One region of the Bradyrhizobium sp. SZCCHNS30572 genome, then DNA from elsewhere that is predicted to be linked to it. Evidence: predicted binding sites of a transcription regulator. Region 1 holds the regulator's gene; each other region holds the start of a gene.

Region 1 (7,155 bases):
GCTGTACCTGTGGTACCTGCCGCCTGCATTCTTTTGAGCAGGCGGGCCACGGGCCTCAGCCGAGGTCCGGCCTTCCTCGCGCCCTCTTGTTGTTCAGAGGGACACGACGAATGCATCACTCGGGTCTCACCAGCCGCGAGACGGCGAGATCGTGTCTCGTTGGCCAACGGCGCCAACCCAATCCTCATGGCGTCGTCCCGGACAAGCGCGCACCGCGTGCGCCGATCCGGGACCGAAAACTCCAGGGAGGCGTGCGAGGCACGATGGTCGACCGATCCCGCCCGGCCACATCCGCCGGTGGCTATGGGTCCCTGCGCAAGGCCGGGACGACACCGAAAGGTGCGGCGGGCGACACGGGCAAAGGAGGCCCATCTTGATTGAGCGATGCTTGCGAAAGGCCAGGGGCGATGCCTCCCCGAACGACCGCCCTCGATCCGTAAAAACTCGGATAAAAATCTAAATACCTAGAATTATCAACGGCTTGTGACTGTCATCCGACTGTCATCGAACCTTTATAAAAGCCACACTGAGGCCCCGTAAAGCGGCCGGGGAAGCGCAATCGGGCGCAGATGGCGCTTCGCTTCCCAAGCATGGAGACCAGCTATGAATTTCATCAAAGCTATCGTCGCTGCCGGCTTGGTCGCCGCATCGACGTCGGCGTTCGCTGCCGACATCACCGGTGCGGGCGCGACGTTCCCGTTCCCGATCTATTCCAAGTGGGCCGACGCCTACAAGAAGGAGACCGGCAACGGTCTGAACTATCAGTCGATCGGCTCCGGCGGCGGCATCAAGCAGATCCAGGCCAAGACCGTCACCTTCGGCGCCACCGATGCGCCGCTCAAGGCCGAGCAGCTCGAGAAGGACGGCCTGGTGCAGTGGCCGATGGTGATGGGCGGCATCGTGCCGGTCGTCAACCTCGAGGGCGTGAAGCCGGGCGAGATGGTGCTGGACGGCGAGACGCTCGCCAACATCTATCTTGGCAAGATCACCAAGTGGGATGACGCCGCGATCAAGAAGCTGAACCCCAACGTCAAGCTGCCGTCCGACGCGATTGCCGTGGTGCGCCGCTCCGACGGTTCGGGCACGACCTTCAACTTCACCTACTACCTCTCCGAGGTGAGCGCCGACTGGAAGAGCAAGATCGGCTTCAACACCGCCGTCGAGTGGCCGGTCGGTGTCGGCGCCAAGGGCAACGAGGGTGTGTCCGGCAACATCGGCCAGACCAAGAACTCGATCGGCTATGTCGAGTACGCCTATGCCAAGCAGAACAAGCTCACCTACACCGGCATGATCAACAAGGCCGGCAAGACCGTGCAGCCGACCGTCGAGGCCTTCCAGGCCGCGGCCGCGAATGCCGACTGGGCCAAGGCCCCGGGCTACTACGTGATCCTCGCCAACCAGCCCGGCGACAAGTCCTGGCCGATGACGGCGGCGACCTTCATCCTGATGCACAAGGAGCCGGCCGACAAGGCGGCGTCCGGCGAAGCCATCAAGTTCTTCAAGTGGTCGTTCGAGAAGGGCGCCAAGATGGCTGAGGAGCTCGACTACATCCCGATGCCCGACAGCGTCGTGAAGCTGATCGAGAAGACCTGGTCGGCCGACATCAAGAGCTGATCCGGACGTATCGAAAATCCCCCTCTCCCGGCCTCCGGGGGAGGGGCGCTACCGGGGTTGAGGCGTGTCCAAGGAACAGGGGGCAGAATTGGCAGAGATGGCGGTTCAGACCGAAGTCAGCGATATCGCGGCTGCTGCCGGACCCTATGACCGGGCACGCGCGCTCAGCGCCTTCAAGCTCGGCGACGTGACCTTCTATTGGATCACGCGGCTGTCCGCGATCTCCGTCCTGTTGATCCTGGGCGGCATCATCCTGTCGCTCATCGTCGGCGCATGGCCGGCCATGAGAGAATATGGCTTCGAATTCCTGTGGACGCGGCGCTGGGCGCCGTCGGCCGATCCGCCGGTGCTCGGGGCGCTCGGCCCGATCTACGGCACCTTGGTCACGTCCTTCATCGCGATGCTGATCGCCATTCCGGTCGGTCTGGGCATTGCGATCTTCCTCACCGAGCTGTGCCCGCAATGGCTGCGCCGTCCGATCGGACTTGCCATCGAGCTGCTCGCCGGCATTCCTTCGATCATCTACGGCATGTGGGGCTTCTTCGTGCTGGGGCCGTTCCTGGCCTATACGTTCCAGCCGTTCATGATCAATCTCTGCGCCGGCATCCCCGTGCTGCAGGACATCTTCGCCGGTCCGCCGTCCTATCTCAGCCTGTTCAACGCCTCGCTGATCCTGGCGATCATGGTGCTGCCGTTCATCACCTCGATCTCGGTCGACGTGTTCAAGACGGTCCCGCCGGTGCTGAAGGAAGCCGCCTACGGGGTCGGCTGCACCACCTGGGAGGTCGTGCGCAGCGTCGTCATTCCCTACACCCGTGTCGGCGTGATCGGCGGCGTCATGCTGGCGCTGGGACGTGCGCTCGGCGAAACGATGGCGGTGACCTTCATCATCGGCAACTCGTTCCGGATCTCATCCTCGATCTTCGCACCGGGCACCACGATCTCGGCCGCCATCGCCTCCGAATTCCAGGAGAGCGACGGGCTGCACCAGTCGAGCCTGATCCTGCTCGGCCTGCTGCTGTTCGTGCTCACCTTCTTCGTGCTGGCGAGCGCGCGGCTGATGCTCATGCGGCTCGAAGCCAAGGCGGGAAAATAAGCCATGTCCAGCGCTGACACGCTTACACTCGATGCGCCGGTCAATCCGATCTATGCGCGCCGGCGCCGCAGAGACATCGTGATCCGCGGCCTCTGCGTTGCCGCCGCGATGTTCGGCGTCACCTGGCTGGCGCTGATCCTGTTCACGCTGTTCTATAACGGACTCGCCGGCCTCAGCCTGCAGGTTTTTGCCGCCGACACGCCACCGCCCGGCTCCAGCGAAGGCGGCCTGCGCAACGCCATCGTCGGCTCCTTGATCATGACGATCATCGGCGTCGGCATCGGCGCGCCGCTCGGCCTGTTTGCCGGCACCTATCTCGCCGAATACGGCCGCAACGACCGCCTGACCTCGGTGATCCGCTTCATCAACGACATCCTGCTGTCGGCGCCCTCGATCATCATCGGCCTGTTCATCTATGGTGCGGTCGTGGTGCCGATGGGCGGCTTCTCGGCACTCGCGGGTTCCCTTGCATTGGCGGTCATCGTGATCCCGGTGGTGCTGCGCACCACCGAGGACATGCTGCTGCTCGTGCCCAACCCGCTGCGCGAGGCGGCGTCTGCGCTCGGCCTGCCGCGCTCGCTGGTGATCCGCCGCATCGCCTATCGGGCGGCGCGCTCGGGCCTCATCACCGGCGTGCTGCTGGCGACCGCCCGCGTCGCCGGCGAGACCGCGCCTCTGCTGTTCACCGCGCTGTCGAACCAGTTCTGGAGCCTCAACCTTTCCAAGACGATGGCGAACCTGCCCGTCACCATCAACAATTTCGTCCAGAGCCCTTATGCCTACTGGAAACAACTGGCCTGGAGCGGAGCCCTTCTCATCACTCTGGCCGTGCTCGCCCTGAACATCGGTGCACGCATTCTCGGCGCCGAGAGGAACACCAAATGACCGAACTGTCCGTCTCCGTCAGTCAGCCCAATCACGCTCTTCACGGCAAGGCGCTTCCGGATGCGCCGGCCAAGGTGACTGCGCGCAACCTCAACTTCTACTACGGCGACCATCACGCGCTGAAGAACATCAACCTGTCGCTGGGCACCAACCGCGTCACCGCGTTCATCGGCCCGTCCGGCTGCGGCAAGTCCACGCTGCTGCGCATCTTCAACCGGATGTACGATCTCTATCCGGGCCAGCGCGCGACCGGGCAGCTGATGCTCGACAACACCAACATCCTCGATCCCAAGCTCGATCTGAATCTGCTGCGCGCCCGGGTCGGCATGGTGTTCCAGAAGCCGACGCCGTTCCCGATGACGATCTACGAGAACATCGCCTTCGGCATCCGCCTCTATGAGAAGATCTCCAAGTCGGAGATGGACGACCGGGTCGAGAAGGCGCTGCGCGGCGGCGCGCTGTGGAACGAGGTCAAGGACAAGCTCAACGCCTCGGGCCTGTCGCTGTCCGGCGGCCAGCAGCAGCGACTGTGCATCGCGCGCACCGTGGCGGTCCGGCCGGAGGTGATCTTGTTCGACGAGCCGTGCTCGGCGCTCGATCCGATCTCGACCGCCAAGGTCGAGGAGCTGATCCAGGAGCTCGCCGAAAACTATACGATCGCCATCGTGACGCATAACATGCAGCAGGCGGCGCGCGTCTCCGACAAGACCGCCTTCATGTATCTCGGCGAGCTGATCGAGTTCGACGACACCAGCAAGATCTTCACCTCGCCGAGTGATCGGCGGACCCAGGATTACATCACCGGCCGGTTCGGCTGACGCCGACGACATTGTCTTCAGGAGATCATCATGGCCAGTGAACATACCGCCAAGGCGTTCGACAGCGATCTGCAGGACCTCACCCGTCTGGTATCGGAGATGGGCGGCCTCGCGGAGCGGCTGATCGTCGATTCCGTCGATGCGCTGGTGCGGCGCGACATCGCGCTCGGCCAGAAGGTGGTCGCCACCGACGCCGAGGTCGACAAGCTGCAGCGCATCATCGAGGAGCGCGCCGTGCTCACGATCGCCCGTCGCCAGCCGATGGCGGTCGACCTGCGCGAGATCGTCGGCGCGATGCGCGTGGCGACCGATCTGGAGCGCATCGGCGACCTCGCCAAGAACATCGGCAAGCGCGTCGCGGCGCTGGAAAGCGACTTCCATCCGCTGAAGCTGATCCGCGGCCTCGAGCACATGACCGATCTGGTGCAGTCGCAGGTCAAGACGGTGCTGGACGCCTATGCCGCGCATGACCTGCCGGCGGCGATGACGGTGTGGAAGGGCGACGAGGAGGTCGACGCGATCTGCACGTCGCTGTTCCGCGAGCTCCTGACCTACATGATGGAGGATCCGCGCAACATCTCGTTCTGCATCCACCTGATGTTCTGCGCCAAGAACATCGAGCGGATCGGCGATCACGCGACCAACATCGCCGAGACGGTGTTCTATATGATCGAAGGCCAGCAGATCATGGACAAGCGCCCGAAGGGCGACATGACGAGCTTCGCATCGACGATTCCCGGTAACTAAGAGAGACGGTTCAGACATGGGCGCCCGAATTCTGGTGGTGGAGGACGAGGAGGCGCTGACGACGCTGCTGCGCTACAACCTCGAGGCCGAAGGCTACGAGGTCGAGACCGTGGCGCGCGGCGACGAGGCCGACACGCGGCTCAAGGAGCGCGTTCCGGATCTCGTCGTGCTCGACTGGATGCTGCCGGGCCTCTCCGGCATCGAACTGTGCCGCCGCCTGCGCGCCCGCTCCGAGACCCGGCAACTGCCGATCATCATGCTGACGGCGCGCGGCGAGGAGAGCGAGCGCGTGCGCGGACTCGCCACTGGCGCCGACGACTACATCGTCAAGCCGTTCTCGGTGCCGGAGCTCCTGGCGCGCGTGAAAGGCCTACTGCGGCGGGCGAGCCCGGAGCGGCTGGCGACCGTGCTGTCCTATGGCGACATCGAGCTCGACCGCGAGAAGCGCCGCGTGGCGCGCTCGGGGCGGCCGATCGATCTCGGCCCGACCGAATACCGCCTGCTCGAATTCTTCCTCGAGCACCCCGGCCGCGTGTTCAGCCGCGAACAGCTGCTCGACAGCGTCTGGGGCCGCGACATCTACATCGACGAGCGCACCGTCGACGTCCATATCGGCCGCCTGCGCAAGCTGCTCAATCCCGGCCGCGAGCAGGACCCGATCCGCACGGTGCGCGGCGCCGGTTATGCGCTCGATGACCGCTTCGCCAAGAGCGAGCAGGTGTAAGGGGCGATCCGGCGTGAGCACGAAGCAGGTGTGAGGCGCGAGGCGGCCCGATTGAGGAGATCGCGGTCCGCTTTCCGCCACGCCGCCGCCGTCTTGATCGTGTCTGCTTCGTGGCCCGTCACGATGTTTCGGTCCCAGCGGACGCCCTTGATCAAGACCATCATCATATCTCTTGCCGTGCTGCTCGGCGGCGCGGCGGGCGCCCCGGCCGCCGAGCTCGAAGACGCGGTCGCGGCGGCAGGCAACGGGCAGCATGCGGCGGCGATGCGACGGCTGCTGCCGCTGGCCGCCAAGGGCGATGCGCGGGCGCAGTTCGACGTCGGCTTCATGCAGGCGTTCGGCTGGGGCGTGCCGCGTAATCCGAGCGAGGCGCTGGCCTGGTACCGCAAGGCCGCCGATCAGGGGCTCGCCGTCGCGCAACATTATCTCGGCATCGCCTACGTCAATGGCGAGGGTGTTGCCTCGAACTACGGCGAAGCCAGTCGCTGGTTCAGCCGCGCGGCGGCGCAGGGCTTTGCGCAGTCGCAATACATGCTCGGCCTGATGCTGCTCGACGGCCGTGGCGCGAAGCAGGACGTCGTGCAGGGTTATGCCTGGCTGGTGATGGCCGGCCGCAACGGCGTGCGATCGGCCGGCCGCGACGTGCAGCGGGTCAAGTTGACCGAGCCGCAGCGCGTCCAGGCCCAGAGCGCCATTGCGTCCTGGCAGCCGAAACCGGAATCGGCGGATGCGGGCATTGCCACTCCGCGTCCGGAGCAACTGCTCGGGCTCGATCGCCACATCGGCGAGGTCGTCGATCCCACCTCCTGGCCGGCGTCGTCGATCGGCGTCGTCACCGTCGCGCAATACTCGAGCGGCGGCTGGTGCACCGGCACGCTGGTCGCGCCGCGCGTCGTGCTCACCGCGGCGCATTGCGTGTTCAACGGCGTGGCGCAGGTCAGCCCCGGCAACGTCCGCTTCCTGGCCGGCATGAACCGGGGCACGCCGGCGGCATCGTCGGTCGCCGACAAGCTGATCGTGGCGCCGGACTTTGTCCCGATCCAGCACGACAGGTGGTCGCTCGACCGCTCGCCCGCCGATTGGGCGTTGATCGTGCTGAAGGACGCGCTGCCGTCGAAGCCGGTCGCGGTCAAGGCGCTGACGCGCGAGGAATTGCAGGCTGCGACATCGGCCGGCACCATCTCCGAGATCGGCTATGGTCAGGAGCGGCGCTATTCGCCGACCGGCCAGCGCAATTGCAGCGCCGGCATGACCAGGGACGGGACGCTGCT
Region 2 (7,155 bases), on a different contig from region 1:
ATCTTCAGCGAGCTGCTCGCCGCACGCCCCGACGTCCGGCTCGACCGGCTGGAGAACGAGAGCTCCGAGGCCGAGACGGCGCCGATCCTCGCGGCGGCTCACGCCTACCAGATCGGGGCGGCCCGCGACGAGCTCGCGCCGCGCTTCCATGTCGATGCAGACCTGCTGCGCCGCGCCCCAAACCTCCTCGTCGTGTCGAGCAACGGGGCTGGATACGACCCGGTCGACGTCGACGCCTGCACCGGGGCCGGCGTCCTCGTCGTGAACCAGTCCGGCGGCAACGCGCATTCGGTGGCCGAGCACACGCTCGGCATGATGCTGACCCTGTCGAAGCGCATCATCCAGTCCGACCGCCGGCTGCGGCGGGAGCGCGACGTCAACCGCAACGATCTGATCGGCAACGAGGTGCAGGGGCGGACGATCGGGATCGTCGGGCTTGGCCATGTCGGCCGCCGGGTTGCCGAGCTGTGCCGCGGCCTCCTCGGCATGGCGGTGCTGGCCTATGACCCGTATCTCTCGCCGGAGGAGATCGCGGCACGCGGCGCGGAGAAGGTGGAACTCGATGACCTGATGCGGCGCTCTGATTTCGTCTCGATCAACTGCCCGCTCACCAAGGAGAGCCGGGGCATGATTGGCGCCCGCGAGTTCGCACTGATGCAGCCACACGCCTATTTCGTCACCACCGCCCGCGGCTTCATCCATGACGAGGAGGCGCTGTTCGCCGCCCTCAGCGAAAAGCGCATCGCCGGCGCCGGCCTCGACGTCTGGGCCAAGGAGCCGCCGCCGCCGGACCATCCGCTGCTCCAGTTCGACAACGTGCTGGCGAGTCCCCATACGGCCGGCGTGACTCGCGAGGCGCGGCAGAACATGGGCCGGATCGCCGCCGAGCAACTGCTCGCCACGCTCGACGGCGGGCGGCCGCCGCGCCTCATCAACCCCGAGGCCTGGCCGCGCTACAGCGCCCGTTTCCGCGAGGCATTCGGAGTGACACCCGCCTAGCCGCGAGAGGGGAATTGCGAGGAGAAGATTTCATGCGTCGCAAGCCGCGAGGTGGCAGCAAATCTTCTCTCCGGGGCGGCTTCCGCGAAGCGGACATTGCTATTTTCCGAGCTGTCTCGACAGCTCGATGAAGGCTGATCATTTTTCCTGTGGCGCCATGAGCTTAGGCCACGTTTTTCGCTCGGCGCGGAAGGGAAGTTGGTCCGATGCGCAGGCTGAACGCGATCCTGAAGTCGACCCACGGCCGCGTCCGTCGCGCCGTCTCGCAGTTCGTCGCAATCGCCGCGGCGAGCCTGCCTTCGGTCGGTGCCTGAGCGCCGGTTCCACGAGCTGCGTCAAATATTTGCATCGACCGCTTGATATCGGTCAACAGCGAGCTGGGAAGCGCGGTAACATCACCTCCGAGCACTCCGTGAGAGACAGGAGGTTGCATGTCGCGCTATGTCATCCATTTCATGAAGGACGTGCTGGGCGAGAACGGCCGCCAGTGCGAGATTTGCCAGAGCACGCTGGAGGTTGAGGCCGAGAGCGAAGACGAAGCTGCAGAGATCGCAAAGTCCCGGTTCTGCCAACAGCAGGAGCTGCGCGACTGGTCGCTGCATGCCGACCGCATCGAGGTGAAGGCGGCCGACTTTCCCTCCTGACCTTGCGGCTCAGCGGCGCAGCCCAGCCGGTGCGTCGCTGGCCCCGGGGCCCAGCGAGCGCTGCACCATCACGGTGTCGCACCAGCGGCCGTAACGGTAGGCGACGCCCGGAAGCAGCCCCACCCTGGCGAACCCGAAGCGCTCATGGATGCCGAGCGAGGCGACGTTGTCGGCGTCGATATAGCCGATCATCTGGCGATATCCGGCCGCTGCGGAAGCATCGATCAGCGCCTGCATCAGCAGCCGGCCGACGCCACGGCCGAGATGCTCATGGTGGACATAGATCGAATGCTTGACCGCGAACCGATAGGCTGGCCGCTTCCTGAACAGGACGACATAGGCATAGCCCACGACCTCGCCGCGGAATGTCGCGACCAGATGTGGCAGCCGATGATTGCGCAGATTCTTGCGCCGCTGCTTGAGATCGTCCGGCTCGGGCGCCCCGGAACCGGCGGCGCTGTCCTCGACCCCGCGGCGGACGTGCCGCCGGTAGATCGAGAGCATGGCCTCGACATCTTCGTCGCGTGACGGCCTGACGAGGACCGGCGGCTCGGTCTCGCGAGCCGTGATCGCGCTGTCCATGGTTCGAATTACTCTGCGCAGACATAGGTATGGAGCCGGATCCGGCCGGACTCGTCGAGCTCCTTGTACAGCCCCTGGATCTCGACGTCGAAACCGGGATAGGCGTTGAACGCCCGCTCGAACATCTTGAGGTAATCGATCATCGGCTGGGCGCGTTCGGACAGCCGTTCGCCCGGAACGATGGTGGCGATGCCCGGCGGATAGACCACGAACGGCGTCGTCGCGATGCGCCCGGCGATCTGGTCGATCGGCAGGTAGTCGACCTCGTTGCGCATCAACGCACGCGCCGCCTCGCGCGGCGACATCGCGATCTCGGGCAAGTGCTGCGGCTGGAACTGCTTCGCCTGCAGCGCGCTCACCTCGGCCTCGCGGTAGAAGCGGTGCATCTCGGCGCAGAGGTCGCGCAGCCGCAGCTTGCCGTAACGCGCAAAGCGCTTGCGGGTGAACTCCGGAATCGCGTCCTCCAGCAGCACGTTGTCATCGTGGAGCCGCTTGAACGCGACCAGGCCGCTGATCAGGGTTCCGGCCTTGCTCGCCTCGACCCCCGGCGTCAGCAGGAAGAGCAGCGAGTTGAGGTCGTTCTTCTCCGCCACGATGCGGTTCTCGCGCAGATATTGCGCGACGATCGGAGCCGGGATGCCGTGCTCGGCATAGCCGCCGGTGGCGCGATCGAACCCCGGGGTCAGCAGGGTCAGCTTGTTGGGGTCGGTCATGGTGAAGCCAGCGGCGAGATCCGGAAAGCCGTGCCATGCCGCCCCGGGCGCGAGCTGCCACAGCGCGGCATCGGTCGCGAGCTGGTCGGTCGAGAGCGCCTCCCAGGCCACGTCGTGGCTAGCCCCGGGATTGGCCGCATCGGGGATCGATACGCGATCCGGAACGAATGGCTCGAAGAACCAGCGCCGCGCCGGATCCTTCTCCTTCTCCTCGAATTCGCGGCGCATCGCCCGGATCTTCTTGCGCAACTCGATGCCAAGCCGGATCGTGTCGTCCCACAGGACCTCGCCGGAGCGGCCCTTCATCATCTGCGCGCCGACGTCCAGCGAGGCGAACAGCGGGTAGAACGGCGAGGTCGAGGCGTGCTGCATGAAGCTTTCGTTGAAGCGGCGATGCTCGATCCGCCGCCGCTGCCCCTTGATGTGGCGGTCCTTGACGTGGATCTGCGAGGCCTGGGAGAAGCTCGCGAGCTGCTTGTGGGTCGATTGCGTGGCGATGATGCCGGGGGCGTCGGGCCCGAGATCGCCGAGGCCCATGGCGAAGCGGCCGGCGTAGAGCGGGTGGAATTTCATGAAGCCCGCCCAGGCCTCGTCGAACATGATGTAGTCGCAGAGGTGCCCGATCCGCTTCAGGATCATCTCGGCGCTGTGGATCGTGCCGTCATAGGTGCACTGCTCGACCACTGCGACGCGGAATGGGCGTGGCTTGCGCCAAGCGTCGGGGTCCCTGACCAGCGGGTTGTCGCGGATCTGTTGCCGGAGGTGCTCCTCATCGAGCAGATCCCAGCGCATCGGGCCGATCAGGCCCCAGGGGTTGCGAACCGTTGGGACGTAGATCGGGACGCCGCCGGAGATCAGCAGCGCGCCGTGATGGGCGGCCTTGTGGTTGTTGCGGTCGAACAGCACGAGGTCGCCGTCGGTGACCAGGGCCCCGAGCACGACCTTGTTGGAGGTCGAGGTACCGTTGAGGACGAAATAGGTCTTCTCGGCGCCAAAGATCTGCGCCGCTTCCTTCTGCGCGCGCAGCGCCGGCCCCTCATGGGTCAGGAGATCGCCGAGATCGAGCACGGAATTGTCGAGGTCGTCCCGGAACACGGCCTCGCCGAGATGCTCGACGAACACCCGACCGATCGGGCTGCGGCTATAGAACACGCCGCCATTGTGGCCGGGGCAGGTCCAGAGCTGGTTGCCTTCCTCGGCGTAGTCGACCAGCGCGCCGAAGAATGGCGTCTTCAGTGTCTCGGCATATTGCTTCAGCCGGCTGACCAGGTTCTTGGCGATGAAGGCGGGAGTCTCCTCCGACAGGAAGACGTATCCGTCGATGAAGTCGAGCACCTCGACCGGCAGATCCTCGAACCGCTTGCGGCGGATCAGGAGGATGATCGGGAAGTCCAGTCCGCGACGGCGCATCAGGTTGATCAGCGACGCCGTCTTGCCTTCCAGGCCCTTCTTGCCCCAATCGACGACCATGCAGCCGATCGCGGCATCCGTCTGCACGGCGATCTCGGCGTCCTCCAGCTTGCGGGCGCGCACCACCTCGAAGCCCGAGCGCTGGATCTCCTCGATGATCTGGTTGAAGCGGACGCCCGCAAGGTCGTCGGTCTCGAACACGGGAGCGGCGAACAGGAAGGTGAAGCGGCGGAAGTATTCCATGAGAGTCTTTCGGGCTGGGTGGCAGCCACCTGTCGTCACGTTCGATGACGGTTCGATGACAATAGGGCGCCTCACGGAGCTTGTCTCGGCCGCCTCGCGGTGGCAATCGTCCCGAACCCGAGTGATGCTGAAAGGATCCGTGGTGCTTCCCGAATGGATCAGCCTTGATTGTGTGGCCCCGTCCGAGCTCCATCGGCAGGCGGCGCTGGAACGCCAGGCCCAGTTGACCAAGCCGATTGGCGCCCTTGGGCGATTGGAGCAGGTGGCGGTCGAGCTGGCGGCGCTGCAGGCGTTGGAGCGGCCGGGGGCCGATAGGGTCCCGGTGGTGCTGTTCGCGGGGGACCATGGCATCGCGGCACGGGGCGTGTCGGCGTATCCGCCGGAAGTGACGGTGCAGATGCTGCACAACTTCGCGGCCGGTGGCGCGGCGATCTCGGTGCTGGTGCGCAGCCTGGGCTGTCCGCTCGAGGTGGTCGATGTCGGTACGCTGGCGGATGAGCCGGTGCCCGGTGTCGTCGTCGACAAGCCGCGGCGCGGCACGCGCGACTTCAGCACCGGGGCGGCGCTGACGCCGGAGGAGGTTGCGTTCGCGGCCGACGCCGGACGGCGCGCGGTGGCGCGGCAGGCCGATCACGCGCCGCAGCTCGTGATCTTCGGCGAGATGGGGATCGGCAACACGACGTCGGCGGCAGCGATCGCCGCTGCGCTGCTGTCATGCGCGCCCGCGGACATCGTCGGCAGCGGCACCGGGCTCGACGCCGACGGACGGGCGAGGAAGGCTGCGGTGATTGCCGATGCGTTGGGGCGACACGGGCTCACGGCGGGAGCGGCCGTCGCGGACGTCCTGGCTGCCGTCGGCGGCTTCGAGATCATTGCGATGGCCGGCGCGATCGTCGCCGCCGCGCAGCGGCGCTGGCCGGTGCTGGTCGACGGCTTCATCGTCTCGGTCGCGGCGCTGGTCGCCGTCCGCCTCAATCCCTCCTGCCGTCCGTGGCTGCTGTTCTCGCATCGCTCGGCCGAGCGCGGCCACGCCATCGTGCTCGACGCGCTCGGTGCCCGTCCGCTGATCGACCTCGATCTGCGGCTCGGCGAGGCCTCGGGCGCCGCCACTGCGCTGCCGATCATCCGGCTCGCCTGCGCACTCCACAACGGCATGGCGACGTTCGCCGAGGCCGCCGTATCGGGTCGCGAAGCCTGATGCGGATCGATCTGCTGCGGCACGGGACGACAGGACGGGACGGCCATCTCGACGGCCGTACCGACCCGCCGCTCAGCGACCTCGGCTGGGATCAATTCCGGCGGCAGACGCAGAGCCGGATCTGGCGCAGCGTCGTCAGCTCGCCGTTGGCGCGCGCACGTGCGGCAGCGGAGGATTATGCCCGGCTGACCGGCTGCGCGCTGGACATCGACGCGGATTGGAGCGAGCTCGATTTCGGCCTCTGGGACGGGCGGACGCATCGCGACATCGCCGCGGAGCCCGGAGGCGAAGCCTTGCTCGACGCCTTCCATGCCGATGCTGTAATCCGGGCGCCGGGCGGTGAGAGCTGGTCCGATTTGCAGGCGCGAGTGGCGCGCGCAACACATCGTATCCTTGTCCGGCCCGAGCCTGCGCCGGTTCTGGTGGTGGCGCATGGCGGCGCCATGCGCGCAGCGCTCTCGCATCTGCTCGGCTGGCCGCTGCGCCAGCTGTGGAGCCTGCGCATCCGGCCCGGCACGCGTATCACGCTCGAAGCCGGGCAGGGCGGTGATGGTGTATCTTGGGGCGAAATCGTCGAGATCATCCAGCCATGAGTCTGCGTGAATTCTGGATCGCATTGCAGTTCCTGACACGGCTGCCGACACCGCGGGTCGCTGAGTCGCGACCGGACGATCTTGCACGGGCGTCGGTCTGGTTTCCGGCAGCCGGACTGGTGATTGGCGCCTGTCTGGCGCTGGTCGCCCGCCTTTTTCATGATGCCGATCCCTGGATCGTCTCGCTGACCGTGCTGGTCGCCTGGATCGGGATCACCGGCGCGCTGCATCTCGATGGGCTCGGCGACGTCGCCGACGCGTTCGGCGCCTCGCATGGCAAGCCGGAACGCTTCATCGCCGTGCTGGGCGATCCCCATGCCGGCAGCTTTGCCGTCGTCGCGATCAGCTTGCAGATGGCCGCCAAGCTGGTGCTGATCGCCGAGCTGGCGACGGGCCCGACGGCCTGGGCGCTGGTGCTGATCCCGGCCTGGGCACGCTGGGGGACTTTGATCTGCAATAAGACCCTGCTGTCGTTGAAGCCAGGGCTGGGGGCGAGCATCTCGAACAGCGTCGGCTGGAACGTCATCGTCGCCTGGGGCGGCGCGCTCGCGATCGGCGCGCTGGCCGGTGCGGTGCCGACGCTGATCGCGATCGCTCTGGTTCCGGGAATCGCGTTCTATTGGCAATGGCGGCTCGGCGGCATCACCGGCGATTGCCACGGCGCCAGCATCGAGGTCACGGAAACGCTGCTGCTGGCCGCCTGCGTTCTCGGCTAGGACGCGCTGCCGAGCGCCTGCGCCAGCCGCTGCCAGCCTGTCTCATGGCCCGGCAGG
Region 3 (7,155 bases), on a different contig from region 1:
CATAGACGATCGATCCGGCCACGTTCCAGCGCACCGCCGAGGCACGGCGAGCGGCGCCGACGCCGACGATGGCGCCGGTGATGGTGTGGGTGGTCGACACCGGCACGCCGAGGAACGTCGCCAGGAACAGCGTGATGGCGCCGCCGGTCTCGGCGCAGAAGCCCTGCATCGGGTTGAGCTTGGTGATGCGCAGGCCCATGGTGCGGACGATGCGCCAGCCGCCCATCAGGGTGCCCAGCGCCATCGCGGCCTGGCACGACAGCACGACCCAGAACGGCACCGTGAACTGCTCGCCGAGATGGCCCTGCGAGTACAACAGCACGGCGATGATGCCCATCGTCTTCTGCGCGTCGTTGCCGCCATGGCCGAGCGAATAGAGCGAGGCCGAAGCGAATTGCAGGATGCGGAAGGCGCGGTCGACCGCGAACGGCGTCGAGCGCACCGAGGCCCAGGACACGATCGCGACCAGGATCATCGCCAGCACCAGCCCGACCAGCGGCGACAGCACGATCGCCAGCACGGTCTTGGACAGGCCGCTCCACACGGTGGCCGAGATGCCGGCCTTGGCGACCCCTGCCCCGACCAGCCCGCCGATCAGCGCATGCGAGCTCGACGACGGAATGCCGGCCGCCCAGGTGACCAGGTTCCAGACGATGGCGCCGACCAGGGCAGCGAAGATCACCTGCGCGTCCACGATGGCGGGATCGATGATGCCGGTGCCGATGGTCTGGGCGACGTGGAGGCCGAACACCCCGAACGCCACGAAGTTGAAGAATGCGGCCCAGAACACCGCATATTGCGGCCGGAGCACGCGGGTCGAAACGATGGTCGCGATCGAGTTGGCGGCGTCGTGCAGGCCGTTGAGGAAATCGAAGGCGAGTGCGACGGCGATGAGGCCGACCAGGATCGGAAGGCCGAGTTGAGCGTCCACGGCGCGGCCCTACCCTAGACCTGTTCGATCATGATCGAATTGATCTCGTTGGCGACGTCGTCGAAGCGGTCGGCGACCTTCTCCAGATGGTCATAGATCTCGGCGCCGACGATGAAATCCATCGTGTTGGCGTTGCGGTGCTTGAGGAACAGCTCCTTCAGCCCGATGTCGTGGAGATCGTCGACCCGTCCCTCGAGCTTGGTCATCTCCTCGGTGATCGCGGTGATCATCGGCACGTTCTGACCGATCGCCTGCAACAGCGGCAACGCCTTTCCGATCAGGTTGGCGCAGTCGACCAGCAAGGTGCCCATCTCGCGCATGGTCGGCTCGAACTCCTTGACCTCGAACAGCACCACGGCCTTGGCGGTCTGCTGCATCTGGTCGATGGCGTCGTCCATCGAGGTGATCAGGTTCTTGATGTCGCCGCGGTCGAATGGGGTGATGAAAGTGCGGCGGACAGCGGTCAGCACTTCGCGGGTGATGTTGTCGGCCTCGTTCTCGAGCTGGCTGACGCGCTGGCAATGCCTGAGGATGTCGTCGCCGCCCTGCAGCATGTCCTGCAGCGCATGGGCGCCTTGAATCACCACCTTGTTGTGGCGGGCGAACAAATCGAAAAACCGCTCCTCCCGCGGGAGGACGGCGCGAAACCAGTGCAGCATGGGACGAGATCCATCCATTCCGAAACGGGCCAGGGCCGGCCCGTCACAGAACTGTCATACTCCGGATCGCGCACCAGCAGAAGCGGTGGCCGGATCATCCACCGCTTTCTGCCCTTTCGACGATCTCTTTTCAGATCAATGACTTATAGGGATCGCTTGAACAGATGGGCGATTTCCCCGACGACGCCGCGGCGGAAGGTGAGCACGCAGGCGACGAAGATCACGCCCTGGATCACCGTCACCCACTGGCCGAACCCGGACAGATATTGCTGCATGCCGACGATCACGAACGCGCCGACGACGGGGCCGAACACGGTGCCGAGCCCACCGACCAGGGTCATGAGCACGATCTGGCCGGACATCCCGACCTCGACGTCGGTCAGCGAGGCATTCTGGGCGACGAACACCTTCAGCGCACCGGCGAGGCCCGCCAGCGTCCCCGACAGGATGAAGGCGAGCAGCTTGTAATGGTCGGTCTTGTAGCCCAGCGAGATCGCGCGCTGCTCGTTCTCACGGATCGATTTCAGCACCTCGCCGAACGGCGAGTTGATGGTGCGGAAGATCAGCAGGAAGCCGGCGAGGAAGCCGACCAGCACGACGTAATAGAGCACCGTCGGCTTGGACAGGTCGAGGATGCCGAACATCCGGCCCTGCGGAATGCCCTGGATGCCGTCCTCGCCATGGGTGAACGGCGCCTGCAGATAGATGAAGTACAGGAGCTGCGACAGCGCCAGGGTGATCATCGCGAAATAGATGCCCTGGCGTCGGATCGAGATGTAGCCGGTGATCACCGACAGGACGAACGATCCGGCGACGCCCGTCAGGATGCCGAGCTCGGGCGGCAGCCCCCACACCTTCAGCGCGTGGGCACTGCAATAGCCGGCCGTTCCCAGGAACATCGCATGGCCGAACGACAGCAGGCCGCCATAGCCGATCAGGAGGTTGAAGGCGCAGGCCAGCAGCGCGAAGCACAGCGCCTGCATGACGAAGAACGGGTAGAGCCCGGTCCACGGCACGATCGCCAGCAGCGCTGTCATGATGACGAACACGATCATCTCATCGCGCATCGCGCGCGGGGTGATCGGCAGGGTTGCGTCGGTGATGGATGTCATGTCAGGCCGCCCGTCCGGTCAGACCCGTCGGCTTCACCAGCAGCACCAGGACCATCAGAACGAAGACCACGGTGTTGGAAGCCTCGGGATAGAAATATTTGGTCAGTCCCTCGATCACGCCGAGCAGGAAGCCGGTGATGATCGAGCCCATGATCGAACCCATGCCGCCGATCACGACCACCGCGAACACCACGATGATGATGTGCTCGCCCATCAGCGGCCGCACCTGGTTGATCGGCGCCGACAACACGCCGGCCAGCGCCGCGAGCCCGACGCCGAGGCCGTAGGTCAGCGTGATCATGCGCGGCACGTTGATGCCGAACGCCCGCACCAAGGTCGGATTCTCGGTGGCGGCGCGCAGGTAGGCGCCGAGCCGGGTCCGCTCGATCAGGAACCAGGTCGCTAGACAGACGACCAGGGAGAATATGACGACCCAGCCGCGATAGACCGGCAGATACATGAAGCCGAGGTTCATGCCGCCGCGGAGCTGATCCGGGATCGCATAAGGCAGGCCGGACGAGCCGAAGAAGTTCTGGAACACGCCCTGGATGATCAGCGCCAATCCGAACGTCAGCAGCAGTCCGTAGAGATGGTCGAGCCCGGCAATCCATTGCAGCATGGTGCGCTCGAGGACCATGCCGAAGATGCCGACGATGATCGGCGCCAGGAGCAGCGCCCACCAATAATTGATGCCGCCGAGGTTCAGCAGAAAATAGGCGCAGAACGCGCCCATCATGTAGAGCGCGCCATGGGCGAAATTGATGATGTTGAGCATGCCGAAGATGACGGCAAGCCCGAGACTGAGCAGCGCGTAGAACGAGCCGTTGATCAGTCCGACCAGGAGCTGTGCGTAGAGGGCCTGCATCGTCTTGTTTCTGTTTTCTCTCGGCGTTTCCCAGAAGATGGCGGCCCCGGCGACGTTCAGCCGCCGGAGCCACAGCGGTTCATTTCTTCAACAAGGCGCACGCGCTCTTGTCGAGCGGCGTGAAGGCCTGGTCGCCCGGTACCGAGCCGACCAGCTTGTAGAGATCCCACGGGCCCTTGGACTCCGAGGGCTTCTTGACCTCGAACAGATAGGCGGTGTGGATGGTGCGGCCGTTCGGCTGGATCTCGCCCTTGCCGAACAGCGCATCGTCGGTCGGGATCGACTTCATCTTGTCGACGATCTTGACGCCGTCATGCGGGTTCTCGCCGAGCGCCTCCAGCGCCTTGAAGTAATGCATCAAGCCGGCATAGACGCCCGCCTGCACCATGGTCGGCGGCGCGCCGTTCTTCATGCGCTTGGCGAAGCGCTCGGAGAAGACGCGGGTCTGGTCGTTCATGTCCCAGTAGAAGGTCTCGGTGAAGTTGAGGCCCTGCGCGATGTCGAGCCCGATCGACTTGACGTCGGTCAGGAACAACAGCAGCGCGGCAAGCTTCTGGCCGCCCTTATTGATGCCGAACTCAGCCGCCTGCTTGATCGTATTGGTGGTATCGCCGCCGGCATTGGCGAGGCCGATGACCTTGGCGTTCGACGACTGCGCCTGCAGCAGGAAGGAGGAGAAGTCGGAGGTGTTGAGCGGATGCTTGACGCCGCCGATCACCTTGCCGCCATTGGCGGTCACGACCGCCGTGGTGTCGCGCTCCAGCGCGGCGCCGAAGGCGTAGTCTGCCGTCAGGAAGAACCAGGTCGAGCCGCCCGCCTTGACCAGCGCCTGGCCGGTGGTGTGCGCGAGCATGTAGGTGTCGTAGGTCCAGTGCACCGTGTTGGGCGAGCACTGCGCGTTGGTGAGATCCGAGGTCGCAGCGCCCGAATTGATGTAGACGCCGTTCTTTTCCTTGACGACGTTGTTCACCGCCAGCGCCACGCCCGAGTTCGGCACGTCGACGATGACGTCGACCTTGTCGACGTCGAACCACTGGCGCGCGATCGAGGTGCCAATATCCGGCTTGTTCTGGTGATCGCCGGAGATGACGTCGATCTTCCAGCCCTTCGCGGTGAGGCCGGAATCCTCGATCGCCATCTGCGCTGCGAGTGTCGAGCCGGGACCGCCGAGATCGGCATAAAGACCCGACTGATCGGACAGCGCGCCGATCTTGACGGTCTTGTCGCCGGCCGAAGCGACGCTGCCAGCGGCGAGAGTGAGTGCCGTTCCCAGCAGCAGCGACGCGATGAATTTGCTCTTCATTTCCAACTTCCAGAACTTTCCAAGAAAACTGCCAAGAGAACTGCCAAGAGATTCTACCAAGAAAACCGCGAGAAAACCGCGGAAGGAACTGCCAGGTCAGCGCCGCTGGCGCTGGTCAGACGCCGAGATAAGTATGCAGCTTGTCCATGTTGGCCGACAGATCGGCATTGGCGAAGCCGTCGATGACCTTGCCGTGCTCGACGACGTAGTAGCGATCAGCGACCGTCGAGGCGAAACGGAAGTTCTGCTCGACGAGGAGAATCGTGAAGCCTTCCTTCTTCAGCCGCGCGATGGTGTGGCCGATCTGCTGGATGATGACGGGCGCGAGACCCTCGGTCGGCTCGTCCAGCATCAGGAAGCTGGCACCGGTGCGCAGGATGCGCGCGATCGCCAGCATCTGCTGCTCGCCGCCGGAAAGCTTGGTGCCCTGGCTCTTCAGCCGCTCCTTCAGATTCGGAAACAGCTCGAAGATCTGGTCGAGCGTCAGGCCGCCCGGCCGCACAACCGGCGGCAGCAGCAGGTTCTCGCGGACATCGAGGCTCGCGAAGATGCCGCGCTCCTCCGGGCACAGCGCGATGCCGAGCCGCGCGATCTTGTCGGAGGTCATGCGGATCAGCTGCTGGCCGTTGAACTGAACCGAGCCGGTGCGCTTGCCGATGATCCCCATGATCGATTTCAGGGTCGTGGTCTTGCCGGCGCCGTTGCGCCCGAGCAGGGTGACGACCTCGCCGGCATTCACGTTGAAGTTCATGCCGTGGAGAATGTGGGACTCGCCGTACCAGCTCTCGAGGTTGTTGACGTCGAGAATGGTGCTGGTCGCAGCCGCCTGCCCTGGCTTCGTGGCCGTCATCACCTCAGGCATGTCCGGCTCCCAGATAGGCTTCCTTGACGCGCTCATCCTTGGAGAGCTCAGAATACGGCCCTTCCGTCAGCACCTGCCCGCGCGTCAGCACGGTGATGGTGTCGGAGAGGTTGGCGACGACGCTGAGATTATGCTCGACCATCAGGATCGTGTATTTGGCGGAGATGCGCTTGATCAGCGCGGCGATCTTGTCGATGTCCTCGTGGCCCATGCCGGCCATCGGCTCGTCCAGCAGCATCATCTCCGGATCGAGCGCCAGCGTGGTCGCGATCTCCAGCGCGCGCTTGCGCCCATAGGGCATTTCGACTGCCGGAATATTGGCGAACTCGCTGAGGCCGACGTCGTCGAGCAGCTCGAGCGCCCGGCTGTTGAAGCGGTTCAGAACGCTCTTGGAGCGCCAGAAGTCGAACGACGAGCCATGCTGCCGCTGCAGGGCGACGCGGACGTTCTCCAGCGCCGTCATATGCGGAAACACCGCCGAGATCTGGAACGAGCGGACCAGGCCGAGCCGTGCCACGTCGGCCGGCGCCGTCGCCGTAATATCCTGACCCTTATAGAGAATCTTGCCGGCCGACGGCGTCAGGAACTTCGTCAGCAGGTTGAAGCACGTGGTCTTGCCGGCCCCGTTCGGGCCGATCAGCGCGTGAATGGTGCCCCGGCGGATCTTGAGCGAAACATCGCGAACGGCAAAAAATCCCGCGAATTCCTTCGTCAATCCGTGGGTCTCGAGAATGAACTCGTCAGCCAAAGATTCCCCCCAAGCCGGCGCCGTCAGCGCCTGGCCCTCGCTTCTTCCTGTACGGCGGCTCTGCCGGACGGCTGGACGATTCCTCGTCGCCACCCGCGACCGCTTCGCGCCGGAATATGCCGTCAATCGAGGGAGTTAGGCAAGGCGGAAAGCTGGGCAACGACGTCGCAAGGCGGCCGGCGGACCTTGCGTTGAAATCGGCCGGTATTTCCCGCTGACATAGAAAATCATACCACCGGCATTTTCCTGCACGCGCGCGGCGATCGCGGCTCCAACTACGTCGCAGCCTTCACGTCCTTTGCGTAGAGATCCGGCTTGAAACCCACCACGCGGCGGCCGCCGAGATCGAGCACCGGGCGTTTGATCATCGAAGGCTGCGCCAGCATGAGCGCGATCGCCTTGCTCTCGGTGAGTCCGTTCTTGTCGGCGTCGGGCAACTTCTTGAAGGTCGTCCCGGCGCGATTGAGCAGCACCTCCCAGCCGAGCTCGTCGCTCCATGCCTTGAGTTTAGCCTTGTCGATTCCGGCGGTCTTGTAGTCGTGGAATTCGTAAGCGACGCCGTGATCGTCGAGCCAGGCGCGCGCCTTCTTCATCGTGTCGCAGTTCTTGATTCCGTAGATCGTGATGCTCATGCCACGCGTCCTCAAACAATCGTGTCCGACCGCGGCGGATGTC
Region 4 (7,155 bases), on a different contig from region 1:
CGCCTGCATTGCGCTCGGCGTGCTCGCCATTGCCGGTGTCGGCTCGGTGGCGGCGAGCCTCAACGACGGCCTGGTTCGCGAAGGACGTACGCTGCTCGGCGGCGACGTCGCCTTTTCACTGTTTCAGCGCGAGGCCAAGCCGGAGGAGATCGACTTCCTGCGCTCGCGTGGAAAGCTGTCGCTGGCTGCGACCCTGCGCGCCATGGTGCGCTCGGGCGACGCCAAGCTGGCGCTGGTCGAGCTGAAGGCGGTCGACAACGCCTATCCGCTGCTCGGCAAGGCCGAGCTCCAGCCAGATCTGCCGATGACCGACATCCTGGCCGAGCGCGACGGCGTTTACGGAGCTGCGGCGGATCCGGCGCTGCTGGCTCGGCTCGATCTGAGGATCGGCGACACCGTCACCATCGACACGGTCCGCTTCCAGATTCGCAGCGCGCTGCAGGCCGAGCCCGACAAATTGTCCGGCGGCATCGGCCTCGGGCCACGCTTCCTGATCAGCGAAGCGGGCCTGCGGGCCACACCGCTGCTGCAGCCGGGCAGCCTGGTGCGCTGGACCTACCGGGTCCGGCTGCCCGACAATGCCAAGGACGATCACGCCGCGGCGTCCTTCATCGCCGATACCCGCCTGACGCTGCCCTCGGCCGGATGGGAGATCCGCAGCCGCAGCAACGCCTCGCCGCAACTGGAGCGGACGATCGGCCGCTTCACCCAGTTCCTCACCCTGGTCGGTCTCGCCGCCCTGCTGGTCGGCGGCGTCGGCGTCGCCAATGCGGTCAAGAGCCATGTCGACCGCCGGACCGAGGTGATCGCGGCCTTCAAGGCCCTCGGCGCCACCAGCCGCGACGTGTTCGGCATCTACCTCGTGCAGGTGATGGTGCTCGCCACGATCGGTTCGATCATCGGCCTCTGCGCCGGGGCGGCCCTGCCGTTTGCCATCGTCGGGCTGTTCGGCAACATCCTGCCGCTGCCCGTGATCCCGGCCATTCATTCGGATGAGCTGGCGCTGTCCTTCGTCTATGGTCTGCTCACCGCACTGGCGTTCGGTCTGTGGCCGCTCGGGCGCGTACGCGACGTGCCGGTGGCGGCGTTGTTCCGCGAGGCGGTTATCGCCGAATGGCACCGTCCGCGCTGGAGCTATCTGGTGCTGATCGCGGGCACCGTCGCGCTGCTGATCGCGGTCGTGATCGGCCTGTCCTACGACAAGCGCATCGCAGCCGTGTTCGTCGTCGCCGCCGCGCTGGTGTTCGTGCTGTTGCGCGGCATTGCCGCCGCGGTGATGGCGATTGCGCGCGCCCTGCCGCGCAGCCGCTTCCCGATGCTGCGGCTGGCGGTCAGCAATATCTATCGCCCGGGCGCGCTGACACCGTCCGTGGTGCTCTCGCTCGGGCTGGGACTCGCCGTGCTGGTCACGATTACCCAGATCGACGGCAATCTGCGACGCCAGTTCCTGGCTCAACTGCCGGAACAGGCGCCGTCGTTCTTCTTCATCGACGTCCCCTCCGGCGAGGCCGACCGCTTCCGCGACTTCCTCAGGGACCTCGCCCCTCGATCCACTGTCGAGGACGTGCCGATGCTGCGCGGGCGCATCGTCTCCGCCCGCGGCGTGCGCGCCGAGGACCTCAAGGCGACGACGGACACCGAATGGGTGCTGCAGAGCGACCGGGGCCTGACCTATACCGCCGAGATTCCCAAAGGATCCAAGGTCGTCGAGGGCGAGTGGTGGGGCGAGACCTACAGCGGCCCGCCGCTGGTTTCGATCGAGAAGCGGATCGCCGACGGTCTCGGCCTCAAGCTCGGTGACGACATCGTGGTCAACGTGCTCGGACGCGACATCACGGCGCGGATCGGCAACATGCGCACCATCGACTGGCAGGGGCTCGGCATCAATTTCGTGCTGGTGTTCTCCCCGAATGCCTTCAAGGGAGCGCCGCACACCCATGTCGCCACCCTCACCGAGTCGCGCTCCGATACCGCCGAGGATGCCCGTGTCATCCGCAAGGTGGCCGACGCCTTCCCGATGGTGACCAGCGTGCGGGTCCGCGAGGTGATGGAGACGGTGGGCTCGGTGGTCTCCAACCTCGCGCTCGCCATCCGCGGCGCCAGTGCGGTGACGCTGATCTCGGCCATCCTGGTGCTGGGTGGCGCGCTGGCGGCCGGCCACCGCCACCGGGTCTATGATGCCGTCATCCTGAAGACCCTGGGCGCGACGAGGCTGCGGCTGCTCGGCGCCTACGCGCTGGAATATCTGATGATCGGGTTTGCCACCGCCGCGTTCGGCGTCATCGCCGGCTCGGTGTCCGCCTGGCTGATCGTGACCCGGCTGATGACGTTGAGCTTCGCCTGGCAGGCCGGCAGCGCCGCGCTGGTCGTCGTGGCCGCGCTGATCGTGACGGTCGGCCTCGGTCTGGCCGGCACTCTGCTGGCGCTCAACCAGAAACCGGCGACGGTTCTTCGGAATCTGTAGCGGCTTGCGCGCTCATGCCGCACGGTTAACGCGATTTCTGCGGCTGGGACGCGCGCGGAGCGACATTCAGCCGCGCGTGGAAGCTTGCGGCAGATATGCTAGTTTCCCATCTAGGGAATGGGCTCAGAGACCTGCCAAAAGATGGCGAATTTGCCGATGACGCAAATTTAATATCTGCAGCAGTGGGTATGAGATAGGGTTTTTCGAGAACCGGCCAAAGGTCCTGTCAGGACCGGGCTGCCGGGCAACCAACGGGAATCGACCATGTCGGACCTAGACCGCAACTATGCTTCACCCTTTGGCCGGGTGGCCGGGCGCGCCGATGCCGCGACCGTCGACGCCGGTCTGCGCGCCTACATGCTGCGCATCTACAATTACATGAGCATCGGCCTGGCCATCACCGGCCTTGCGGCACTGGGCGTCTACATGGCGTCGGTGACCGGCGATCCGGCGGCCGGCGTGTTCAAGTTCGGTAACGCCTATCTGACGCAGTTCGGCTACGCGATGTTCGTGAGCCCGCTGAAGTGGCTGTTCATCCTGGCCCCCCTGGTCATGGTGTTCGCGATCTCGGCCGGCATCAACCGCTTGGCGCCGTCGACCGCACAGATCCTGTTCTGGGTGTTCTCGGCCTTGATGGGCATCTCGCTGTCGTCGATCTTCCTGGTGTACACCCACACCTCGATCGTGCGGGTGTTCTTCATCACCGCGGCGACGTTCGGCGCGCTGAGCCTCTACGGCTACACGACCAAGCGTGACATGACGGGCATGGGCTCGTTCCTGTTCATGGGCCTGATCGGCATCGTGCTGGCGAGCCTCGTGAACCTGTTCCTGGCGAGCTCGATGCTGCAGTTCATCGTCTCGGTGATCGGCGTGTTCGTGTTCGCCGGCCTGACCGCCTGGGACACGCAGCGTCTGAAGAACGAGTACATCTACGGCTACGCTTCCGCGGGCGGCGACATCGCGGAGCGCGCGGCAATCACCGGCGCCCTGTCGCTGTACTTGAACTTCATCAACCTGTTCACGCTGCTGCTGCAGTTGCTCGGACAGCGCGACTGATCCAACCGCTCGAACGAGCGACCTTCGAAGCCCCGGCCTCACCGCCGGGGCTTTTCGTTTGCACAAACCCCGATTGCGACCGGCGCAAAGCCGCAGCAGCAGCCATGCCGCGAGGCCGGATTGATCGCCGCGTCCGCCTGGGTATGCTTCCCCCCATGTCCGACATTGAAATCCGGCCCACCCAGGAGGCCGACCTTCCCGCCATCACCGCCATCTACGGCCAAGCCGTCCGCGAGGGCACGGCCACCTTCGAGCTCGACCCTCCGGATCTGGCGGAGATGACGCGCCGCTTCCGGGCGCTCCGCGACGGCGGCTTCCCCTATTTCGCTGCCCTGCTGGACGGAGAGGTGGTGGGCTATGCCTATGCCGGGCCCTACCGGCCCCGCCCTGCCTATCGCTTCACGGTGGAGAACTCGGTCTATCTCGCTCCGGCCAGCCAGCGTCGCGGCATCGGGATGCGCCTGATGCGGCGGCTGATCGACGCCTGTGAGGAGGGAGGCTTTCGCCAGATGATCGCCGTCATCGGCGACTCCGCCAATTCCGGCTCGGTCGGGCTGCATACCGCCTGCGGCTTCCAGATGATCGGCACCCACCCGAGCGTCGGCCTGAAATTCGGCCGCTGGCTCGATACTGTGATGATGCAGCGCCCGCTCGGGGCCGGGAGCAGCGACGTCCCGGCGTAAGGCAACGCCAATCGGAATGTCATGATCAAGCCGGAGCGCGTGGGATCAGACCAGGGCTGGTTTGGGCGCGATCACCAGCAGCACGCGCTCGAGCTCGTGGCCGCGGCGCAGGATCAGCCCGGTGGCCGAGATCACGCTGTACATGCCCTGCTTGCGTGCGAGACGCGGATCCTTCTCGATGCGGTAGATCGGCACCTCGGACGCCCGGCGAAACACGGAGAAGACGGCCCGGTCACGCAGGAAGTCGATCGAATAGTCGCGCCACTCACCGTCGGCGACCATGCGGCCGTAGAGGTTCAGGATGCGGTTCAGCTCCAGGCGGTCGAACGTCACCCGGCTCGGCGCTGCGGCCGCACTGCGCGCCGCCGCGCGGTTCTCGCTGGGGTCGGCGTCCTCCGGCGTGAGGTTCATTGGCGTCCTCCTGTCATCCGTGTGACATGATCGCGCCATCCGGCAGAAGCCGCAAGGGGCCGTTTTCGTTGTTGAAGTTCGACCGAGCCTGCGAGGCCGTCGGTTCCGCGAACACGCAAGCGTCACGGGATCGTTAGCAGAATCATAATCGCGCCGTCTTTCCGCCCACCGACCGCCCCCGACCTTCGGCATAAGATTCGTGTGCGTTGGCCCGGTCCTTTCGGTTCCGGATTCCTCAGCCCCCAGCCCCCCGGGGTCGTCAGGATCGGGTCTATTCACAAGTAAGGCAAAGGGCCAACGCAAGTTGGTCCTTTTGCTTTTCTGGCGTGAGCTGCACGTAAGATCATCGCGACGCGCCGTCGCACGGACGTGATGCGCCCAACGCAGGTCAGCGAAAACGAAGATCAGGACGACGGAAGATCAGCGCTCGGGACCGCGCGCCGTTGCTGAAGCCCGTCCGCCCAACGGCAACTCGGAAAAGGCGGCCCCGAGCATCGGCCCAGGGCGGTCGCGACTGCCGTCCTGCACATAGACGACGGTGCCATCGACGCCCTCGCGGGCGATCTTCTCCAGCGGCACGCTCCATCTGACCGGCGACCCATTCCAGTCACCCAGCTTCTGAAGCCCGCGAACGACGTTGTAATAGGTCAGGTCACGGCCGCTGTTCTCGCCGCGGCCGACCGAGATCGGGACCACCCGCGAGATCGAGCAGACCCAGACCTCGCCGTGCTTGCGCGGCATCTGGTCGTTGGCCGCGGCCACGGAGACAGTAAGGTCCTGGCCGTCGACCGACAGCCTCACCGGCACCGACATCACGCTGCCAGCCTGGACGGTCTCCTCGATGGCGCCCTCGATCGCCTCGCGGTCGCTGCCGATCACATGCACGGAGCCGTTGACCACCGCCTGCGGCGTATAGACCTCGCGGTCGCCGCGCGCACGAGAATAGGCCCGCTGCCGGGCCGTGAAGCGGGAGTCGGCCAGCGTGTCCTTCCAGCCGAGATAGTCCCAGTAGTCGATCGGCAGGGACAGCGCGATCACCGAAGGATCTCTGGCGAGCTCGCCGAGGATCTTGTCAGCCGGCGGGCAGGACGAACAGCCTTGCGAGGTGAAGAGTTCGATCACCGCACGGGGATCGGACGCAGCGGGCCGGACGAAAGCGATGACCGCACAGACACTCAGCGCTGCGCGCGACCACCACGACATCTGTCCACTCATCGCCACTGTCCCGTCTGGACCACCGTCCGCTGCGCCCTGTGCATCACTGCATCCGCGATGCCGTCCTCGTAGTTAACAAAACGAAAATGCAAAAGAGGCGGCCTTTGTCATAGGCCGCCTCCTTCATCACCCGCTACTCACTTCAGAGTGAGCCAAACTGTCGCATCGCGCCTTGGTTAAGCGGCGAGCTTGCGCAGCACGTAGTGCAGGATGCCGCCGTTGCGGTAGTAGTCGAGCTCGTCGAGCGTATCGATCCGGCAGAGCAGCGGCACCTGCTGCGCCGCGCCGTCGGCCGAGACGATCTCGGCGGTCAGGGTTTGGCGCGGCTTCAGGTCGCCTTGCAGGCCCTTGATGGTAACCTTCTCGTCGCCCTTGAGGCCGAGCGAGGACCAGGACGTGCCTTCCTGGAAGGTGAGCGGCAGCACGCCCATACCTACCAGATTGGAGCGATGGATGCGCTCGAAGCTCTGGCAGATCACGGCGCGGACGCCCAGCAGCCGGGTACCTTTGGCGGCCCAGTCGCGCGACGAACCGTTGCCGTATTCGGCGCCGGCGAACACCACCAGCGGCACACCCTCTTCCTGATACTTCATCGCGGCGTCGTAGATCGACATCTGCTCGCCGTCGGGCCAGTGCTTGGTCAGGCCGCCCTCGGGAATGTTGCCGTCGGCACCCTTGAGCATGAAGTTCTTGATGCGGATGTTGGCGAAGGTGCCGCGCATCATGATCTCGTGATTGCCGCGGCGCGTGCCATACTGGTTGAAGTCCGCCGGGCGGACCTGGTGTTCGCTAAGGAACTTGCCGGCAGGCGAAGTCAGCTTGATCGAACCGGCCGGCGAGATGTGGTCGGTCGTGATCTTGTCGCCGAACAGCGCCAGCACGCGGGCCTCGACGATGTCCTTGATCGGCTCGGGCTCCTTCTTCATGCCCTCGAAATACGGCGGGTTCTGCACGTAGGTCGACGACATGTTCCAGCGATAGGTCTCGCTCTCGACCGTCTTGATCTTGCGCCAGTTGGTGTCGCCCTTGAACACGTCGGCGTAGCGCTTCTTGAAGATCGACGCCTTGACGAACTTCTTGACGAAGTCGTTGACCTCCTTGGTCGTCGGCCAGATGTCCTTCAGGTAGACCGGCTTCTTGTCCTTGCCGATGCCGATCGGCTCGACCGAAAGATCCTTGGTCACGGTGCCGGCCAGCGCATAGGCCACGACCAGCGGCGGCGAGGCCAGATAGTTGGCCTGCACGTCCGGCGAGACGCGGCCTTCGAAGTTGCGGTTACCCGACAGCACGGCCGCCGCGACCACGCCGTTGTCGTTGATCGACTTC

What was found. The regulator PhoB, encoded in region 1, activates phosphate uptake and scavenging genes when phosphate is short. The targets are predictions, from matches to a motif close to TGTCATNNANCTGTCAT.
Region 2: a site for PhoB is predicted at 4,636-4,652, ahead of QX048_RS34950 (Orn/Lys/Arg decarboxylase N-terminal domain-containing protein). Genes of this name have one in related genera too.
Region 3: a site for PhoB is predicted at 1,632-1,648, ahead of QX048_RS27065 (DUF47 domain-containing protein). Genes of this name have one in related genera too.
Region 4: a site for PhoB is predicted at 4,626-4,642, ahead of QX048_RS17620 (DUF2794 domain-containing protein). Genes of this name have one in related genera too.

Annotation. Positions count from the first base shown of each region.
Region 1 covers NZ_JAUESY010000008.1:268,224-275,378, reverse strand. The annotation lists gene pstS (phosphate ABC transporter substrate-binding protein PstS) at 604-1,614, shown strand; gene pstC (phosphate ABC transporter permease subunit PstC) at 1,712-2,710, shown strand; gene pstA (phosphate ABC transporter permease PstA) at 2,714-3,595, shown strand; gene pstB (phosphate ABC transporter ATP-binding protein PstB) at 3,592-4,413, shown strand; gene phoU (phosphate signaling complex protein PhoU) at 4,444-5,160, shown strand; gene phoB (phosphate regulon transcriptional regulator PhoB) at 5,177-5,884, shown strand; gene QX048_RS23740 (trypsin-like serine protease) at 6,032-7,155, shown strand, end outside.
Region 2 covers NZ_JAUESY010000016.1:43,582-50,736, reverse strand. The annotation lists gene QX048_RS34965 (hydroxyacid dehydrogenase) at 1-999, shown strand, start outside; gene QX048_RS34960 (hypothetical protein) at 1,431-1,643, shown strand; gene QX048_RS34955 (GNAT family N-acetyltransferase) at 1,653-2,225, opposite strand; gene QX048_RS34950 (Orn/Lys/Arg decarboxylase N-terminal domain-containing protein) at 2,234-4,591, opposite strand; gene cobT (nicotinate-nucleotide--dimethylbenzimidazole phosphoribosyltransferase) at 4,734-5,789, shown strand; gene QX048_RS34940 (histidine phosphatase family protein) at 5,789-6,382, shown strand; gene QX048_RS34935 (adenosylcobinamide-GDP ribazoletransferase) at 6,379-7,098, shown strand; gene cobD (threonine-phosphate decarboxylase CobD) at 7,095-7,155, opposite strand, start outside.
Region 3 covers NZ_JAUESY010000009.1:420,600-427,754, forward strand. The annotation lists gene QX048_RS27060 (anion permease) at 1-931, opposite strand, end outside; gene QX048_RS27065 (DUF47 domain-containing protein) at 946-1,590, opposite strand; gene QX048_RS27070 (branched-chain amino acid ABC transporter permease) at 1,734-2,702, opposite strand; gene QX048_RS27075 (branched-chain amino acid ABC transporter permease) at 2,704-3,567, opposite strand; gene QX048_RS27080 (ABC transporter substrate-binding protein) at 3,647-4,870, opposite strand; gene QX048_RS27085 (ABC transporter ATP-binding protein) at 4,986-5,732, opposite strand; gene QX048_RS27090 (ABC transporter ATP-binding protein) at 5,725-6,480, opposite strand; gene QX048_RS27095 (ArsC family reductase) at 6,756-7,112, opposite strand.
Region 4 covers NZ_JAUESY010000006.1:103,613-110,767, reverse strand. The annotation lists gene QX048_RS17635 (ABC transporter permease) at 1-2,464, shown strand, start outside; gene QX048_RS17630 (Bax inhibitor-1/YccA family protein) at 2,729-3,520, shown strand; gene QX048_RS17625 (GNAT family N-acetyltransferase) at 3,676-4,203, shown strand; gene QX048_RS17620 (DUF2794 domain-containing protein) at 4,249-4,614, opposite strand; gene QX048_RS17615 (DUF1223 domain-containing protein) at 5,035-5,817, opposite strand; gene acnA (aconitate hydratase AcnA) at 6,006-7,155, opposite strand, start outside.